DNA from 2 places in the Robertmurraya sp. DFI.2.37 genome. Region 2 is predicted to be linked to the other one. Evidence: riboswitches for the same ligand, from Rfam matches in the RefSeq annotation. Region 2 holds a riboswitch; the other holds the start of a gene.
The links. A riboswitch is a leader RNA that binds a small molecule or an ion and turns the genes downstream of it on or off. The one in region 2 is predicted to bind cyclic di-AMP.
Positions count from the first base shown of each region.

Region 1: another riboswitch for cyclic di-AMP. It lies ahead of PZE06_RS11755 (potassium channel family protein); the one in region 2 lies ahead of PZE06_RS22540 (dicarboxylate/amino acid:cation symporter).

Region 1 covers NZ_JARGEJ010000018.1:13,698-24,786, reverse strand. Annotated here, with positions in the region: gene PZE06_RS11765 (ABC transporter ATP-binding protein) at 1-362, opposite strand, end outside; gene PZE06_RS11760 (PadR family transcriptional regulator) at 431-967, opposite strand; cyclic di-AMP (ydaO/yuaA leader) riboswitch at 1,488-1,630, shown strand; gene PZE06_RS11755 (potassium channel family protein) at 1,719-2,378, shown strand; gene PZE06_RS11750 (TrkH family potassium uptake protein) at 2,381-3,703, shown strand; gene PZE06_RS11745 (YdeI/OmpD-associated family protein) at 3,832-4,479, opposite strand; gene PZE06_RS11740 (iron chaperone) at 4,523-4,903, opposite strand; gene PZE06_RS11735 (glycerophosphodiester phosphodiesterase) at 5,065-5,895, opposite strand; gene PZE06_RS11730 (S-layer homology domain-containing protein) at 6,343-10,029, opposite strand; gene PZE06_RS11725 (alpha/beta hydrolase) at 10,458-11,089, shown strand, end outside.
Region 2 covers NZ_JARGEJ010000069.1:12,535-20,573, reverse strand. Annotated here, with positions in the region: gene phoU (phosphate signaling complex protein PhoU) at 117-773, opposite strand; gene pstB (phosphate ABC transporter ATP-binding protein PstB) at 788-1,564, opposite strand; gene pstA (phosphate ABC transporter permease PstA) at 1,622-2,446, opposite strand; gene pstC (phosphate ABC transporter permease subunit PstC) at 2,448-3,362, opposite strand; gene PZE06_RS22545 (phosphate ABC transporter substrate-binding protein) at 3,404-4,237, opposite strand; cyclic di-AMP (ydaO/yuaA leader) riboswitch at 4,614-4,764, shown strand; gene PZE06_RS22540 (dicarboxylate/amino acid:cation symporter) at 4,966-6,204, shown strand; gene PZE06_RS22535 (thioredoxin family protein) at 6,408-6,716, shown strand; gene PZE06_RS22530 (MFS transporter) at 6,859-8,039, shown strand, end outside.

The sequences.
Region 1 (11,089 bases), on a different contig from region 2:
GTATTTTTTACAGACAATAGATTATAATTTCTCAATATTTCTGCGATCTTTTCATTTGTCAGCTTTGACTGATAAAAAATACTGAACAGCTTTAAATTGTTTTCCACACTAAGGCCTTCAAAAAAAGGAGTTGTTTGCAGCTGTGCACCGACTTTTTTATTAAAATCTACTGACCATCTCTTAATCATTCCTTTATCAGGTTCAGTGATCCCTAAGAGCATTCGAATCGTAGTTGTTTTTCCGCAACCGTTAGAACCAATTAATGCAATAATTTCATTAGAATAAATCGAAAAATTCAATCCATCGATCACCTTTCTACCTTTAAAGCTTTTCTCAACATTTGTAAATTCAATTAGCCTCATACATACTCTCCTTTGTATAATCAACTTTGACTATTTTATCAAAATCAAAGCCATTTAAAATGGCTTTGTTATTTTTGTTCAATAATGGCAATAGTAGCCTCAATAAGCTTAATCTGCGATTCAATCATTTCAAACATATGATTAAACACCACATTGGTTAATTGTGGAATTTCTCCTTGCAATGCTTTTTCTTTCTCTGTTAGGCCACTCTTGACAGCTTGAGATTCAAGGATTAATTTTTCCTTATTTTTCGTTAGTTGTTCAATCGCTTCATCCTTAGGAAGTTGATAAGCAAGAGAAATCCCAGAATATAAATCAGTGGGATAATTCACCTTTGAACTGCCAAGACACTCTAAGGCTAATTCTTTTTGATAGGCCTCTCCACTAGGTGTAATTTTATAAATAGCTTTTTGTCGGTGACCGCTACTTTCAATACTGGCCACTTCAATATACCCCTCTTTCTCAAGCTTTTTGAGAGCATTGTATATCGAGCCCGGCAATACCCCAGCCCATCTTTGTGCATCATTCAATTCAAGCATCGATTTAATTTCATAACCTGACATTCGCTGTATACTGAGCATTGCTAATACTAATAGTTTCGTCACTAAAATTACTCCTTTGTTTATTCAACGTTGAATATATAAAGAAGTATAAACAACTATTCCATGATTGTCAACAACTGAGGATTGTTTTATCTCTTTTCAATGCAGGCTTCAAACTAAACTAACAACACTCGGTATCCTGAACGTAGTCCCAATGTAAGGGTGCCAAAACCGGAAAGAACAGAGCAAACATCTCTGAAAATAATAGAGGGGATATAAATGAATAACGGGTGGGTAGTTAAAAGTGAACTAATTTCTTATGAGAAACAAAGTTCAAGCTAAAAATATGAGGCTGTCTATCGGTAGAAAGTCAAAAGGATATTCTTTAGAGGCACATGTTTTCTTTTGTTGCTTTATTTACAATTATCCCCCTTTTCTATATCAAATCTGAGAACGCCTGTCATTCTTCCATTTTTAAAAACGCACACAAAGATTCCCTAAATGCTCTTAAAAAAAAATTGCCCTAAACAGTATTTACAATTCATATTTCGAGGAGTATATTACTCATATAATTTAATTTTTATCATCTTAATCGCTGAATCCGAAAGGAACGGGGGAACCAATTTGTAGCAGTTAAATGCTACTTGGGGTGAATCCTTTTAAAGGTAGGGTTACTTCTTGACCCGAATCCGACAGCTAACTTCGTAAGCGTTGAGGAAGGGTGATTAAACTTGTGAGCCTAGCAAACTGACCACAGGGTTTCCCCCTGTGGTTTTTCTGATGGAAAAAAATAACAATCGAGGAGAATTGAAAAATGAGAAAAAAATCATTTGCAGTCTTCGGCCTTGGGCGCTTTGGTGGAACGATTGTAAAGGAATTTTACAAAATGGGCGTGGAAGTAATTGCGATTGATAAAGATGAGGCTAAAGTTAACGAATTCTCTAAATATGCAACATATGCAGTTTGTTTAGATGTGATAGATGAAACAACGATAAATAGTCTAGGCATTCGGAATGTTGATCATGCCTTTGTTTCCTTTGGAGACAATTTGCAAACAAGTATATTAACATCTTTAATATTGAAAGAAATCGGGATCCCGGTTGTTTGGGTTAAGGCGCAAAATGACTATCATTCGAAGGTTCTTAAAAAGATCGGAGTAGATCGGGTAATTCATCCGGAACGTGATGTTGCCCGAAGAATTGCTCATCATATTGTATCTGAAAAAATGATTGATTTTATTGAGTTATCTAAAGAGCATAGCATGGTTGAAATGATTGCCACTAAAAAAATTGCCGGCCGCAACTTAAGCGAGATTAATGTTCGTTCTAAATACGGATGCACAATTGTTGCGATTCAACGTCAAGCCACATTTATTATCTCTCCATCGGCAGATGAAGTGATTGCAGAAGGAGATGTGTTAATTGTGATTGGACATAATCAAGATATTGCCGTATTTGAAGAAAAAGGTGTCTAATTATGAAGTATAAAAATATTCACTTCAATCCGTCTCAACTACTCGTACTAGTTTTTTTATTTTTTATCATTATCGGTACAGCGCTGCTTAAATTGCCTTTTGCGACAACTGAATCTATTAACCTTATCGATGCACTTTTTACAGCAACTTCCGCGATGACAGTGACTGGACTCGCAGTGGTTGATACGGGCTCGATGTACACGATCTTTGGGCAGCTAGTCATACTAGCGCTCATTCAAGTGGGTGGATTAGGGATTATGTCTTTTGCTGTTCTAATCTATATGGCCTTAGGAAAAAAAATTGGATTTAAACAAAGAATGGTTGTTCAACAAGCCCTTAACCAAACTACTTTAGGGGGAATTATAAAATTAGTAAAAAGACTATTTATCTATTCGATTACGATTGAAATAATAGCAATGTTATTTCTTGCGATTAGATGGGTTCCTGAATTCGGCTGGAAACACGGATTGTATTACAGTTTTTTTCACTCTATCTCAGCTTTTAACAATGCTGGATTTTCAATATGGACTGATAGTTTAACAGGATATGTCGGAGATCCTATCGTAAATCTAGTCATCACTTTTCTTTTTATCATTGGCGGGATTGGTTTTACCGTATTAGCAGACATATGGGATAAGCGGAGATTTAAAAATTTACACCTCCATTCCAAGCTGATGATCATCGGAACACTGGTAGTAAACTTAATAGCCATGATGATTATCTTCTCTCTCGAATACAATAATCCAAGCACACTTGGGGCGTTGTCTTCATTAGGAGATAAAATTTGGGCAGCCTATTTTCAAGCGGTAACGCCGCGTACAGCAGGATTCAATTCGTTAGATATAGGTAGCTTACATGAAGGTACGATAACACTTATGCTTCTTTTAATGTTTATAGGAGCCGGGAGTGCATCGACCGGAGGTGGAATTAAACTTACAACCTTCTTAGTTATCGTATTCTCTGTTATTACTTTTTTAAGAGAAAAGCAAAGGATAACGGTCGGAAGAAGATCCATTAAAGAAAAGGTGGTTTTTCGCTCTTTGGCTATTTTAACCATCAGTGCTTCCTTTATTTTTTTAGCCATCTTTACCTTAAATATAACTGAACCGCTGCCTTTTTTGAAATTACTGTTTGAAGTCATTTCCGCCTTCGGGACTGTAGGCCTATCGATGGGAATCACAGCGGAATTATCAACGATTGGAAAATTGATTATTATTTTTGTTATGTTTTTTGGTAAGCTAGGTCCACTTACTCTAGCATTTTCTTTAGCGCGACCGGAAATTGAAAAAATAAAATACCCTAGTGAGGATGTTCTAACTGGTTAACCTCATTTTTTAAAAGTAAAAATGGGCTGACTCGATAGATATGATATGCTCCCCTTAAGATAAAACAGGTTTTTATTTGTCTATCTAAGGGAAAGCATATTAATTGGATGTCAGCCCTTCTTGCTTTTTTATCTAACATTTTTATGGGAGCCATCACAATTAGGCATTTTTTTGGATAATCCACAAATACAATCTTTTAAGCCTTTTCCCATAAGAATACGTTCGATTGATTTTTCAATTCTTGTCTCACGAGTTTTCGATTGCTTTGCTTGAGAGAAATACTGGAGATACCCCTTTTGTCTTCCTGGCGTTAAAGATGCAAAAGCCACTTTCAAGTCAGGCAATTCAGCGAATTTTTTCTCCAATTCTTCAGGGACGCTAAATTCGTTTTTCTCCTTTAAGGCTACTTCCAATCCAGCCTTTTCAACTTCAATCGCCTCGTTTATATACTCTTTTATGATAAGCGCTGATTCAACGATTTCTGGAAGATTCGTAAAACGAAGCTGGCGTGCAGCTTGCACATTCTCCGTTTGTTGAATCAGAATGCCGTGCTTATCTTTTAATAAAGCCCCTTTATGAAAGAGAATCGCACAATATTCCTTGAATCCATGGAATAAAAAGATATTCTTTCCATTGAGCGTGTAACAAGGGTGCATCCACTTAAAATCCTCTCTCAATCCGCTTGCGAGAGCAATCTCCCGCAACTTCATGAATTCCTCTTTCCACTGCATAGCTTTACTCAAAAACTCATCAACCTTTGGATTACGCGTTGTCATGTCGAGACACCACTCTTCTTTCTAGTTAAGAGACTCAGATGATTTATCGCCAAAATTTAGGATAATCAGCCTTATCTTCTATATTAAATTCAATCATTTTCTCCAATAGCTCGTAGTGAACAGGCTCAGTCCATTGAATTCGAAACAACCCTTTCGTTGCACTATATCCAGCCTGCGCAATATCATCTGCAAATTGCTCTATACCAGCTTCTTCAGGTGATATGCTCAGGTGCTTCTTTGCTATCGATAAACCGATGATGTAAGTGCCATGGTCAGAGAACATCGGTGTATTCCACTTGAATTCCGGTTTTAAATTAGGATATCTTTCTGCTATCCATGTTAAAATAGCTTCAGTTCGTTCTCGATGCTCAGGATGATCAATACCTGCTAAATACTTTTCAAATATCTTGATACTTTCCCTCATAAAAAAGCTAGCCCCTTTGTCATTATAAATTAGCTGAAAAAATGCACTATATGCTTATCTATTTCCTACTATATATTTTACTGCCTTACCAGTCAAAACGGCTTTCTAACAAAAAGAAGCCTCTCGCTTAAAGCGAGAGGTCTTCTCAAGCATCAGCCCCATTAATTACGCGGATCAACATAATCTGGATAATCCGTTATGATCGCATCAACGCCCATTTCAAATAAGAAATCTGCCGCTTCTGGCGTCCGTACTGTCCATGAACCAATTTTCATTCCAAGGGCGTGCACTTGCTCTACCATTTCTTTTGTTACAATGCCGTAGCTTGGGTTAAACCAGTCTGCATAGGTTGAAAACTCCTGCAAAGCTTCGACCGTCGTATCTGCACGATTAGATGTTAAGACACCAATCGGAATTCGTGGGAGAAGCTCATTCACCTTCTTTACCGATTCAAAATTAAAAGATTGAATGATGATTTTATTATTTTTCGGTTTATCCATGTTACGCTTTTTTAATGCCTCGGCTACTTGTTCTTCAATTCCTGGGTAAAGCTCAGGTGCCTTCAATTCTACTAAAATTCCAATTTTCCCACGATAACGATCGAGGATTTCATCGAAAGTCGGGATTAACTCTCCCGCAAATTCTGACCCAAACCAGCTTCCTGCATCAAGTTTGCGAAGCTGCTCCAAAGTTAATTCTCCAACTCTTCCCGTTCCATTTGTTGTGCGGTTCACAGTTGTATCATGAATCAATACCAGTTCACCATCTTTACTTCTTTGCACATCGATTTCGATATAGTCCGCCTTCATATCAACTGCTAAATCGAAAGCAGCAATCGTATTTTCAGGGGCATAGCCTGATGCACCACGATGTGCAACATTATCGACCTTTTTTCTCTCCCCTTCTGTTATGCCATCCGCAAAAGCCTGACTAAATGGGGTCAAAAACAATGTCAACGCAACCCCTGTCCCTATCAACCATTTTTTACTCAAGTGAACCATCTCCTATCTAGAAATTGTATTCAACTGTATTCTAGAAAAGGGATGTTAAACTAGTATAGAGATATATTTATGGCTTCATAAAGACTATATGAACAAAACTCCGCCTTCTTTCTTACGTTTTTTTACAAACTTTGCGTAAAATTGCTAGAATGGGTACACTTTACTGCTGCTTATTCCTTATATAACCCGGCATTCAATTGATATTTGTACAGCAAAAATTGAAAATATATATTATTAGGTATACTTGAAATCTATTAACTGCTTTTAGCTTACTCCGTAACCTAAAAGAATATCCTCTGCAGAAATCAATTGGAATGCAAAAAAAATAGTTAATGTCACATTGACTCTTGCTTATTACAAAGACTGTTTAAAAGGAATCTTCATTGAATCATTTCAAAATGAGGCAAGGAAGCGATTCCTTGCTCACTAAAACAGAACTCACTGCGTCACTGTTACAAAAAGTGTTCCCCTAACATATCCGTTTGCTGCAATGGAGAATTCGTAAATTCCAGGTGGATAATCACGTCCTTCAACATCCAATATGATCTTGCCTGCTTCTATCGTATTGAGCTTGTATTTCCCAAGCCATCTTTTATGTGTCATATCCCAAATATCCGTAATACTTTCACGCCATTTTGGGTCATCTACAAAAGTAGCTTGGAATATATTCACGCCGATAACTTCTCCTGTTAAAACTGGAGGTTGAGGGGGCATTGGAACTTCCAATAATACCATTGCCGGTGGGTATCCAGTTGCATGAAAAGAAAGAGTGTAAGTACCTGGAACATAATAGTAGGATTTTAAGTTTATGCGTAATTTCCCTGGTATACTTCTATCTACCTCACTCAGATGAATGGGGGTCCCAGTCGTTTCATTATATACATTAGTGATGTTATTTCTCCATTCTGCATTATCTAGGAAAATGAAATCGAATATATTTGGTTCAACGATTTCCACAGTTAATTCAGGCGATTTAGGCTCTGGTATTTCGGGCTCTGGTATCTCTACCTCAACTGATACATTATCGTATCCTTGAGCTTGAAGAAAGAAACTTACCTTTCCTGAAAGAGATGTCGAACCAAGATTTACAATCACTTTCCCCGGCTGACTCACATCTATTTTTTCACGAAGATAGTATTGACGGTTTGTGTTATCGTACACTAGATCTATTCTATTTCTCCAATCCGGATTATCATAAAATTCAAAGACCATTTCATTGTTTTCTGTCACATAGGCAGATACTACATTAGGTGGCAAGTCATACTCTGGTATTTCCACAAAAAATTCTGCCCGTTCATACCCACTAGCGTCAACAGAGAACCCATGCCTTCCTGGCCCATAAGATTTACCTTCCACATTTAAAATCAATTTGCCTTTTTCCGTTGTTAGCTTTGATTTTCCAATCCACTTTTCATTTGTGATATCCCAAATATCTGTTATACTCTCTCTCCATTCTGGATCGTCAGGAAAAGTGGCTTGAAAGAGCTCTGGACCAATTGCCTCACCCATGAGTGTTGGTGGTTTGAAAGGTTCTGGCTTTTCAATCGCTATTCTCACAGGTTCATAGCCTTCTGCTTCTATTCGAAATATATGGATACCAGTATCATAAACATATCCAGTTTGTTTTATCGTAATTTTACCATCCTGGCTTGTATCAATTTCACCCATATATATCGATCGATTTTGGGTCTCATTGTATACATACCTCACGTTTTCACGCCAAGCCGGATCATCTTCAAACTCAATAACAAATTGATTTGTACCTGTGACATAGCCTCTCACTACAGGTGCATCCTTTAGTTTTGGCACGTTTACAGTAAGGACTGCATCCTCATAACCTTCTGCTTTAATTAAAAATTCGTAGGTGCCCGGTTGATAGGTCCTGCCTTCCACATTCAAAGTCAATTTGCCTTCTTCTGTTGTGGTAAGCTTTGTTTTTCTAATCCATCTCTCATTAGCTACATCCCAAACATCTGTTATACTTTCTCTCCATTTTGGGTCATCAGCAAAAGATGCTTGAAACTGTTGCGGGCTAAGTACTTCGCCTGTTAAATTTGGTGGAATTAATACCGACTCTAGTATTTCTATTATAAACTTTGCAGGTTCATATCCCTCAGCATCTATACGGATTGTATAGTTACCCGGCGTAAAATCTACTTTCGAAAGATCCATGATGATGATTCCGGGATTACTTGTATCGACATATGAAAGTGGAATGGATGAACCATTTGTTTCATTAACAATGGCAATAATGCTTTCTCTCCAGTCACGGTGTTCCTCAAAAGTGACTTCGAATAGTTGTCCATTCAATAATTTCCCTGTCAAAGCAGGGGACTTTCCCCTAATATTATTGACAACTTTTACTTCAATCGGAGCTGAAACAACACCATACTCATTTATTGTGGATAATGTAATAGTATCGTCCTCTTGTAAATCAATATCTGCCATAGAGTATGTAATCTCTTCATTTTCTAATCCTTTTAATGGAATGGATATGACATGAATGTTATTCACATCAATTTGAAGAGAAGTAGCACCTGAGTTAATGGCCCCAGTAGCAGTAAATATAATTTCTCCTCTTATGTCTACACCTGGATCTAAATCATTGAATCTTACATTCTCTATTGGCTTTACTTCATAAGCATATACAACCTCAACTTCCGAGTGAGCAGAAACTTTGGCATTTCTGTGCATGACAACTACTTTTTTTACTTTAGCATTATTCGGGATTGAAACTTCTGCAGCATCTTGAACATAGACAAGGTCAATTAAACTAGAACCATCAATTGCGATATTACCATTATTGCTGATTGTTAAAATTCCCATTCTCCCATGGTTCACAAAGTGAGAAATATTTGAGTCGGAGATATCCACGTTATTTAGTTCTCCATAATTTACGAAAGAATTTCCTGAAACATCTTTTATATACAATGTGCCTAACAATTTTACAGGGTTTTCATACTCGACATCTGCTTTAGGAGTATCAACAACTAAGTCCCCAGTTATTAATCCTTGCTCTGAACCCACTTTGCGAATCTTGACATTTTCTATATTCGATCCCTTAATTGTTAAATCTCTTACTGTATCTACTTCTACATAAATATCCAACTTCGAATCAGTGGTAACGGTTATATCTCCGCCACCTCTCGCCTTGACAACGACAAAGTCATTTCCTCTCGCCACAGCATTTCGAATTGCAGCATCTACTTGCTGCTGGGGAGTTAGAGGTGTAGACCCACCACCGTGAGAAGGTGGCTTCTCTTCCTTTTTTGGATAGCCGATAAAATCACCAATTGTTCGCCCACTCTCTTTTAAAACATATTTCTTGCCTTCAGTTTGAGAAGAAGTGGTCAAAACAACCGTATGATTATCTGTTTTTTCAATATGAACAATTTGTAAATCTGTTATTAAGAAATTTAGTTTTTCAATATCAACATCCGTTTTATACGTTATCTCAACAGAAGTATTACTAATTGCTTTAATCTGCTCAATTTTTTCTGGTCCTTCATAATGATGGACATTATAAATAAACTGTGCTGCTTGAGCACGTGTAACAGGATTTCGAGGTTTAAAACGGCCATTTCCATCCCCCACAACAATTCCATTACTAGCCAAAACTTGAATGTCCTCAGAATAAGGATGTGAATCATCCACATCAGTAAATATCATTTGATTTTCCCGGTTCATCTCCACTTCATAAGTTTTGGCAATTAAATGTGCCAATGTTTGCCGATCTATTACTTGATTAGGATGAAAATATCCACCATTACTCTTAAATATATGGGGAAAGTGTTTTTGTAAAGCAGCCACATGCAAAAAGGCAAATGAGTTTTCAGGTATATCTATAAATGATTGCTTTTCTATACCATCCAGATTTAGTTGAAGGGAGTTAGCCAACATTACTGCCAGTTCTCCACGAGTAATAAATGCTTCTGGCTTGTATGTGCCATCTGTATACCCACGGACAATTCCTTTTTCTTTCATGTAATCTATCGCTTTTTTTGCCCAGTGAAGATCTGACACATCAGTAAAACTACTAGCTAGTCCCTGCATGGGGGATATAGTTGAAACAGCCAATGACGATACAACAAAAGCAGTGATGAGTTTATGTTGTGTTTGTCCCATACTTGATCAATGATTCCTCACTTTCTATGATTAATTTTTGTTTATGATTTTTGTCTCATTTCCCTCTGGGATCTTTCAATATAAGTGAATGGCTTGTGAAACAGGATTTCACAAGAGACAATATTGTTTAATAAAATCTTTTGTTATAATAAAAACTGTGCTCACGATTACCGACTTCGAAATTCAGTTTAATACGGTACATATAGTAGATTAATATCATAGCTGTGCCCATTTATATGAGTGTTGAAACCTTCCACTTACCCTTTTTCTACCTTCTTCTAACACTCCTTTCATTGAACTGGAAAGACCATCTACAAATCTCTTCTTCTAAGGACTTATGACCTATCGCAAAATCAAAATAGAGTATACCAAATAAAGCGTTACACAAACGCAACAGGCTCCACAAATAGAGAGAAAGGGAAGATACTATGGCATTTCTTAACATTAATGATCGAAAGATACACTATGTATTTCATCCAGCTTATGAAAGAAATTCAGAAACACTAGTACTAATTCATGCAAATGCTGTTGATCTGCGCGCATTTGATTGTATACTTCCTTATTTAGGAAATTCGTTTAATATCTTAACCTATGACTTAAGAGGTTATGGTATGAGTGACAATGACACCCCTATTGAAGAATTAGCTATTTCCCACTTCGTCACCGATCTAGAAGCACTTCTGCAGCACTTAAAATTAACGAAAGTACATCTTATTGGCTGGCAGATGGGGGCGCTTATAGGAGCTCGCTACACCTCAAAATATCCTGACCATGTTCTTTCACTGACCCTTATGGCTATGCCTTGCCATCCTCCGCACACGATAGAACAAATAAGAGAACACCGAAGTAAATTAGGAACGGGAAAGAGGCAAATTCCACATGAATACTTAGACACCCATGCTACCACGTTACCAAAAGGACATTCGGAGTTGATAAAACTTCGAAACTACGCCGAGACCATTTCCTTTGATCTTTATAAAAAGGTGATGGATTTAACAGTTAGTGCTGATCCTATCTCAGATATTGAAAAAGTAAGCTGTCCTATTCTTATTCTATCTGG
Region 2 (8,039 bases):
ACGGTTCGTTTTTTAGCATATAGTGGCGCAAGTATAAATCAACTTAACTTGACAGTTATAGATATTTAAATTGAAATAAGAGAGGGGCAAATATATATGCATCCTCTCTTTATTTGTCAATTCAGATCGTACCTACGGCCTTTTATAAGATATGCTGCACTTTCAGCAATATTGGTAATATGATCAGCAGTTCTTTCGAGATAACGATTGATAAATAATAATTGTACGAGCTGATTTGTTTCTTCAGGATGCTCACTTAAATAAGTGGTTAATTTCTTGTACGTTTCATTGCTGAAATCGTCGACCACATCATCCATATCACCAACTTCTTTTGCCAGTACAATATTCTCATCAATAAATGATTGCAGAGCCTTTTGCAACATATTTATGCATGCATCCTTCATTGATTCAAGTTGTGTCAATGAGATTAAAGAATGCCCACTGCCTATTTTTATGGCAGACTTAGCAATATTTACTCCAAAGTCAGCAATCCTTTCTATCTCTGAGGAAATTTTTATAGCTCCAATAATTTTACGTAAATCTCTTGCCACTGGTTGTTCTTTAACAGTAAGCCAAATGGCGATTTGATTAATTTCTTCTTCGAGATCATCAATTTCATTATCCTCTTCAATGACTCTTAAAGCTAATTCGATATCCTGTGTTTGAAAAGCGCTAAAAGCTTTTTCTAATGACAATATTGCCAATTCTCCCATTTCTGTCATCTTTGTTTGCAATTCTTGCAGGCTGTTTTCAAAATTTTCACGAACGACCATTATTTTGCCTCCCCTTATCCAAATCGACCAGTCACATAATCCTCGGTTCTTTGGTCATTTGGCACTGAAAAAATCTTACTTGTCTCATCAAACTCAATAATTTCTCCACTTAAGAAAAAAGCAGTCCGATCTGATACACGTGCTGCCTGTTGCATATTGTGAGTAACAATAACAATCGTATAGTCATTTTTCATTGTTGTGATTAATTCTTCAACTTTTAACGTGGAAATGGGATCTAATGCAGATGTTGGTTCATCCATTAAGATGATATCTGGTTTCATGGCGATCGCTCTTGCTATACAAACCCTTTGTTGCTGACCACCTGAAATTCCAAGTGCAGAACTTTTCAGCCGGTCCTTAACTTCATCCCAAATCGCTGCACCACGTAAGCTTTCTTCAACAATCTTATTTAACTTCGATTTATTTTTGATCCCTTGCATACGTGGACCATACGCAACATTATCAAAAATGCTCATTGGAAATAGATTAGGCTTTTGAAAAACCATTCCAACTTTTGTACGCAGTTTAATTACATCATTTGAGCGATAAATGTCATCACCGTCAATGATGATTTCTCCGTTGATCTTTACACTGTCAATCAGGTCATTCATACGATTTAATGTGCGCAAAAACGTTGATTTTCCACATCCAGAAGGGCCGATTAAAGCAGTTACCTCTTTTTCTTTAATATCAATTGATACATCATATAGTGCTTGCTTGTCTCCATAAAATAAGTTTAAGTCTTTTACACTAATTTTCGTTTGTTTCTTAAGGGTACTATCTGCGGTTATTTCTTCGCTTAATTGTTTTCTCTCCACAAATGTCGTATTCAAGTACCTCACCTCTTTTTAATAGTCGGCCTTATTTAATTTCTTCGATATGAATGTCGCTGAGAAATTAAGAATTAAAATAATCACAATGAGAACAATTCCAATCGCTGCAGCAAGTTCAATATCTCCAGCTTCTTGGGTCACTAAAAAAGAGTGAACCGTCAATGTTCTCGCAGATGAGAAAATGCTCGAAGGCATTGCAGCAACGGTTCCGGCTGTTAAAAAGATAGCAGCGGATTCTCCGATAATTCTTCCCATCGAAAGAATGAGTCCAGATAATATACCGGGCATAGCACTTGGCAAAATGACCTTGTATAATGTTTGAAGTTTAGTTGTACCTAATGCGAGTGAGCCTTCACGGTATGTTCGAGGGACTGTCTTTAACGATTCTTCTGTTGTCCGAATAATTACTGGTAATACAATAATTGTTAAGGTTAATGATGCAGCAATGATAGACATACCTAATTTCAGCGTGGTGACAAAAAATACAGCGCCGAATAATCCATATATTATAGACGGAATGCCTGTTAAGCTTTCTGTTGCAAACCGGATTAATCGAACTAATTTGCCTTGTTTGGCATATTCCTGCAGGTATACTGCAGAAAGAATTCCAATAGGTGTCGCAATGATAAGAGAGATGGCAATTGTATATATTGTTGTGACGATCATTGGCCATATTCCACCATCACCTGATGGAGAGTAATCTCCAAATATAAAATTAAAGCTAATCAAACCAATGCCTTTATAAAAGATGTAACCGACAATTGTAACAAGTACTGCAACTGTTAAGAAAGCTGCAAACCAAAGCAGAGTAAGTAATATGTTGTCCTTCAGCTTTCTCAACTTAATTTCCACCTTTCGAGCTAATTCTAGCCAATGTAAAATTCAAGATTAGAATAAATGAGAACAAAACAATTCCTGTTGCAAATAACATCTCTTGATGCGTTCCAAAAGCATAACCCATTTCTAAGGCAATATTGGTCGTTAGTGGACGGACACTGTCTGTTAAACTGGTTGGTATAATTAAGCTATTACCTGCAACTAATATAACTGCCATTGTTTCACCTATTGCTCTACCCATTCCAAGAACAATTGCAGTCATGATGCCAGACCTTGCTGCTGGTACAACAACTTTAAAGATGGTCCCTATAGGGGAAGCACCTAAAGCTAAAGAGCCTTCTCTGTAAGTTTTGGGTACTGCTCGTATTGATGTTTCTGCAACAGTAACAACTGTAGGTAGCATCATAATCGCTAGAACAAGAATTACCGCAATTAAGCTTTGACCTTTAATTAACCCTAAATGGTTTTGCAAAAAAGGAACAATGATAGCAAGTCCAAAAACTCCATATAAAACGGAAGGGATTCCAGCTAAAAGCTGTACGGCCGGTGAGATGATTTTAGCTATACTTTTTGGTGCAATTTCTGCTAAAAAAATGGCTGTTAGTAAGCCGATAGGTACACCAATGATTAAGGCACCAATGGTTGCATATAAAGAAGCTACAATCATGGGGAGAATGCCGAATTTATCTTCGCTCGGAACCCAGTCGCTTCCAAATAGAAAATCCAAAAAGCGATAACCTTCTGCAATAAATGGGTGGGCACCTTTATAAAATACAAATCCTATAATCAGTAATAAACTAATGACAGAAAGAAGTGCACAAAACAAGAATAAATTCCCTGAAAATTTTTCCAACCTATATTTTCTTTTGTTGGACTTTCCGATTTTTTCTGTTTCTTTTTTTAACGGTTGGCTTGTCATCCCTTTGACCTCCAATATTGCTTATCCGAAATGAACGTTTCTTATTTTACGGGGATCGCTCCTGTCTCCGCAGCAATCTTTTGCCCTTCTGAACTTAAGATATAATCAATAAATTTTTGACCTTCTTCTGTAAGACTCTCTTCTTTATGGACAAATAAGAATGGGCGAGCTAAGCTGTATTTTTGAGCAAGGACATTTTCTGCAGTTGCCTCCACTCCATTAACATTCAGTGTAGATACAGATTCATCTATATACTCAAATGAAATAAATCCAACTGCGTGTTTATTGGTTGCCACGGTAGTTTTAATATTCCCATTTCCACTTGCCACTATAGCGTTTTTGATTAATTCTCCTGAAGAATAGCCAACAATTTCTTGAAAGGCATCACGGGAGCCTGAACCATCCTCACGGGAGACGACGACAATCTCCAAGTCATCTCCCCCAAGATCCTTCCAATTGGTAATTTTTCCGGTGAAAATGTCTTTTATCTGTTCGGTTGTCAAATCTTTCACTTTGTTACTTGGATGAGTGACTACGACTATCCCATCATAGGCGATGATAGTTTCTTGTAAACGTGCTTTCTCTTCTTCCTTCAATTCTCGAGATGACATGCCAATTTCTGAGACATCATTGATGGCATTTGTAATACCAGCAGACGAACCTATCTGATTTATTTCTATCTTAATATCATCTATTTCCTCATATTTTTCAGCTAATTTCTCAGCTAGTGGTCCAACTGAGGTAGAACCTGAAATTGATAATGTATGTGCATGGTGAGCAGAGTCTCCCATTTTTTCTTCTTTTTTTACCCCGCATGCAGATAATAATAAGGCAAAGCAGAGCATCAATCTTGCCATTTTTATTTTGTATCCCAATCTTATACCCCCAAAAAGTTATCTGACTTTCAGTTGCCTTTATTTTGTCCCAATGTAAAGAATATCGATACTTTGTAAATTGAACGTTAATGATTTGTAAAGGTTTTGTAAATGTTATAGTGGGAAATTTCAATTAAAAAGAAAATAACTATATTTTTGTCATTCAATAAATATTCAAAAGTATTTAATTGAAAGTATTTCGAGCAAAAATCATCGTGAAGAATTTAAGTTTGTCCAATTTCAAAATAATTATGTTTACTCTATTAAAATTAAAGTTGGATATATTATTTTGCTATAAAATGTATTTACAAAACAGAATTTGCTATATTAAAATAATTGAGTGTTTTTGTTAAAAATGATGAGTATGTAATAAGAACACACTGTTTTGCTGAGTTTCCATATAGGAAAGCGGGGGAACCAATTTGTGCATTTTGCACTTGGGGTGAATCCTTTTTTATTAAAAGGTAGGGTATTACTCTTCATCCGAATCCGACAGCTAACCCCGTAAGCATTAGGAGAGAGAATTGATGAGCAGTTGATCACGAATCATCCTCTTTCGTGATTTTTATTTTCTCCAAATGCAATGCTTCCATAATATCCTTCAGCATCCTTTTTCTAGTAGTAATCGAATCAATTTTATACTCAACGAATAACTTAGTATTACCTAAATATTCGTCTAGAACGGAAAATGAGATTGATTCAAGAAACTTATTTCAAGGAGGTCATTTATGTCGCAAACTAAAAAAATTTTAATCGGTTTAGGTCTAGGAGCAATTGTTGGATTAGTAGTAAATCTTTTGGGTTCGGAAATATTCAAGTTTATCGATACGTATTTATTTGGACCGTTAGGAACTATATTCATTAATTTGATTAAAATGCTTGTTGTACCAATTGTCTTTTTTTCAATTGTCTTAGGCGTAACAGGGTTAGGAGATCCAAAAAAACTTGGAAGAATCGGCTTTAAAGCGATTAGTTACTTTCTTTGTACGACAGCGATTGCGTTAACCATTGGGATCATGCTAGCTCTTGTTGTTCAACCTGGGGCAGGTGGCGGTTTTGATCTGTCTATTGCTGAAAGTGAAGGGAAACAGTTTGTAGATGCTAAGGCACCGCCATTTATCGACACATTATTAAAAATGATCCCTTCGAATCCTGTAGCTGCAATGGCTGAAGGAGAGATGCTTCAAATCATTGTCTTTTCAGTATTCATAGGTTTTGCACTCACTGTTCTAGGGGATAAAACTAAAGGGGTTTTAAATTTAATGGAACAAGGAAATGAGATCATGATGTATCTCGTTAATCTTGTTATGAAAACAGCACCGTATGGCACTTTTGGGCTGATTGCATCAGCGATTGGGAGCCAAGGTTTTGCAGCATTTAAAGCAATGGGATTATATTTTGTCGTCGTATTAGGGGCCCTTTTAATTCATTCCGTTTTTACTTACGGAGGCACCGTATTATTTTTAGCAAAACGCAATCCTGTTCAATTTTTTACAGGTTTTTTCCCAGCCATGACGGTAGGCTTCAGTACATCAAGTAGTAATGCTACATTACCTGTTTCAATGAAAACTGCTCAAACAAATCTAAGAGTACCCGAATCGATTAGCAGCTTTGTTCAACCATTAGGGGCGACGATCAATATGGATGGTACAGCAATCATGCAAGGGGTCGCAACCATATTTATTGCACAAGTATACGGGATAGAATTAACCATTGTGCAAATTATTACCGTTATTTTGACAGCAGTGCTAGCAAGTGTTGGAACTGCAGGTGTTCCTGGTGTCGGTCTCATCATGCTTGCCATGGTATTAAGCTCTGTTGGATTACCAGCAGAAGGTATTGCCCTTATTATTGGCATTGACCGCTTGTTAGATATGACACGTACAGCTGTTAATATAACAGGTGATGCAGCGTGTGCTGTATATATTGCAGAAACAGAAAAGAAGCACTTAGAGCCTAAAGTGTAGAAATTTAATAATCAAACTTTAGTCTTTTTACACATTATGAGCCCTATTGGGGTTAAGGTGCAGAGATTAAGTTTTCTTTGAGACTCTTCTATTACATCTTTCAAGAAGAGTCTCTTTTCATGTTATGATATAAGTATCAATAAATATTTATATTCACCTTATTTATATTAGGGCGATTAAATATGTAAGGGAGCAAGGGAAATATGAAAGATTTGAGTGCACAAGATATACTCAATTTGATGGAGCAAGAGAATGTTTTTTTTCTTTACTTATATACGCCTTTATGTGGTACCTGTCAGGTGGCAGGAAAAATGCTAGAAATTGTGGAGAAACTATTTCCAAATGAAACTTGGGGAAAATGTGATTTGAATTATATTCCTAATTTTGCTTTAGAGTGGGAGGTTGAAAGTGTACCATGTTTATTGCTCTTTAATGAGTCGCGCATTATGAAAAAGGTTTACGCTTTTCATTCAGTACCTTATTTGTATGAACTAATTAAAGAAACGGTTTAAAGCTATGAGCGAAAAACAGTGTGACGAAAGGCAGCCCCCTTTTTGACACACTGTTTTTAATTTTGCAATTTTTTGTTTACTTTTATGTTGGCAAGGATTATGATATTTAGGAATGCGAAATAAGCTAAAGGAGTAGCATCATATGCCCTTTTTTCAAGAGTGGTCTTCACAAATTAAAAGCTACAATCATAATATTAAACTCGCGATTTTAGCTAATGTTTTTGCTCAAATTGGGTTTGGTATTTTTATGGTCATTTATAATTTTTACATTCGTGAACTTGGTTATGGAGAACAAGTAAATGGCCAAGTTATTTCTTTGACATCATTAGCAACCGCGCTGATTCTAGTCCCAGCTGGAATGATAAGTGATCGTCTTGGCCGTAAAAAGGTCATGCTAGTGGGCAGTATTCTCACTGGAATGGTTTTAGTGCTAAGAGGGGTTTTCGAAGCCCAAAGCCTGCTGCTCATGTTAGCTTTCGTTACCGGATTAACGATGGCTTTTATTCAAGTTTCATCGATACCATGGCTTGCAGAGAATTCCAAATCCTTTCAACGAGTTCATCTTTTTAGCATCTATTCAGCGGTAATGACAGGTTCAAGCGTCATTGGAAATCTGTTTGGGGGAATCTTTACTGATCTTTTTTCATTGTTTCTATCTCCGCTTATGAGCATTAGATTAACACTTATTTTAGCAGGCCTATTTTATTTCTTTTCATTCATTCCAATCGTAAAGTTTAAAGAAACACGAGAAATTAAAAAAGAGAAAAAAATCCCTTTAAAAGAGAAGATGCAGCAACAACGAGAAGGCTTTAAAATCATCCTCCTTTTTGCGATAGCGCAATTAATTATCGGGATTGGAGCAGGTCTTGTTATTCCATATTTGAACTTATATTTTGCAGATAGATTTATGGCTTCAAATTCGATCATCGGTATTATCATTTCACTAGGTCAAGCAGCTACCGCCATCGCGATGATTATCGGGCCGCTGATGGTTAAAAAGTTTGGAGAGGTAAAAGCGGTGGTCATTCTGCAATTATCATCATTGCCTTTTCTGTTGCTTACAGCCTACACTGAAAATCTAACATTAGCAGCAATCGGCTTTCTATTTCGTCAGGCATTAATGAACGCAGGAAATCCAATTCAAACATCGCTCATGATGTCGAAGGTCAATGATTCTGTGAAAGGATTAGCGAATTCTATAAATCAAATGGTATTTAATTTTGGATGGGCCGTGATGGGACCTGTCTCGACTGGAATTGTTATCATATATGGTGCGTATTGGGGCTATGCAATGGTCTTTACGATTACAGCGTTTCTCTATCT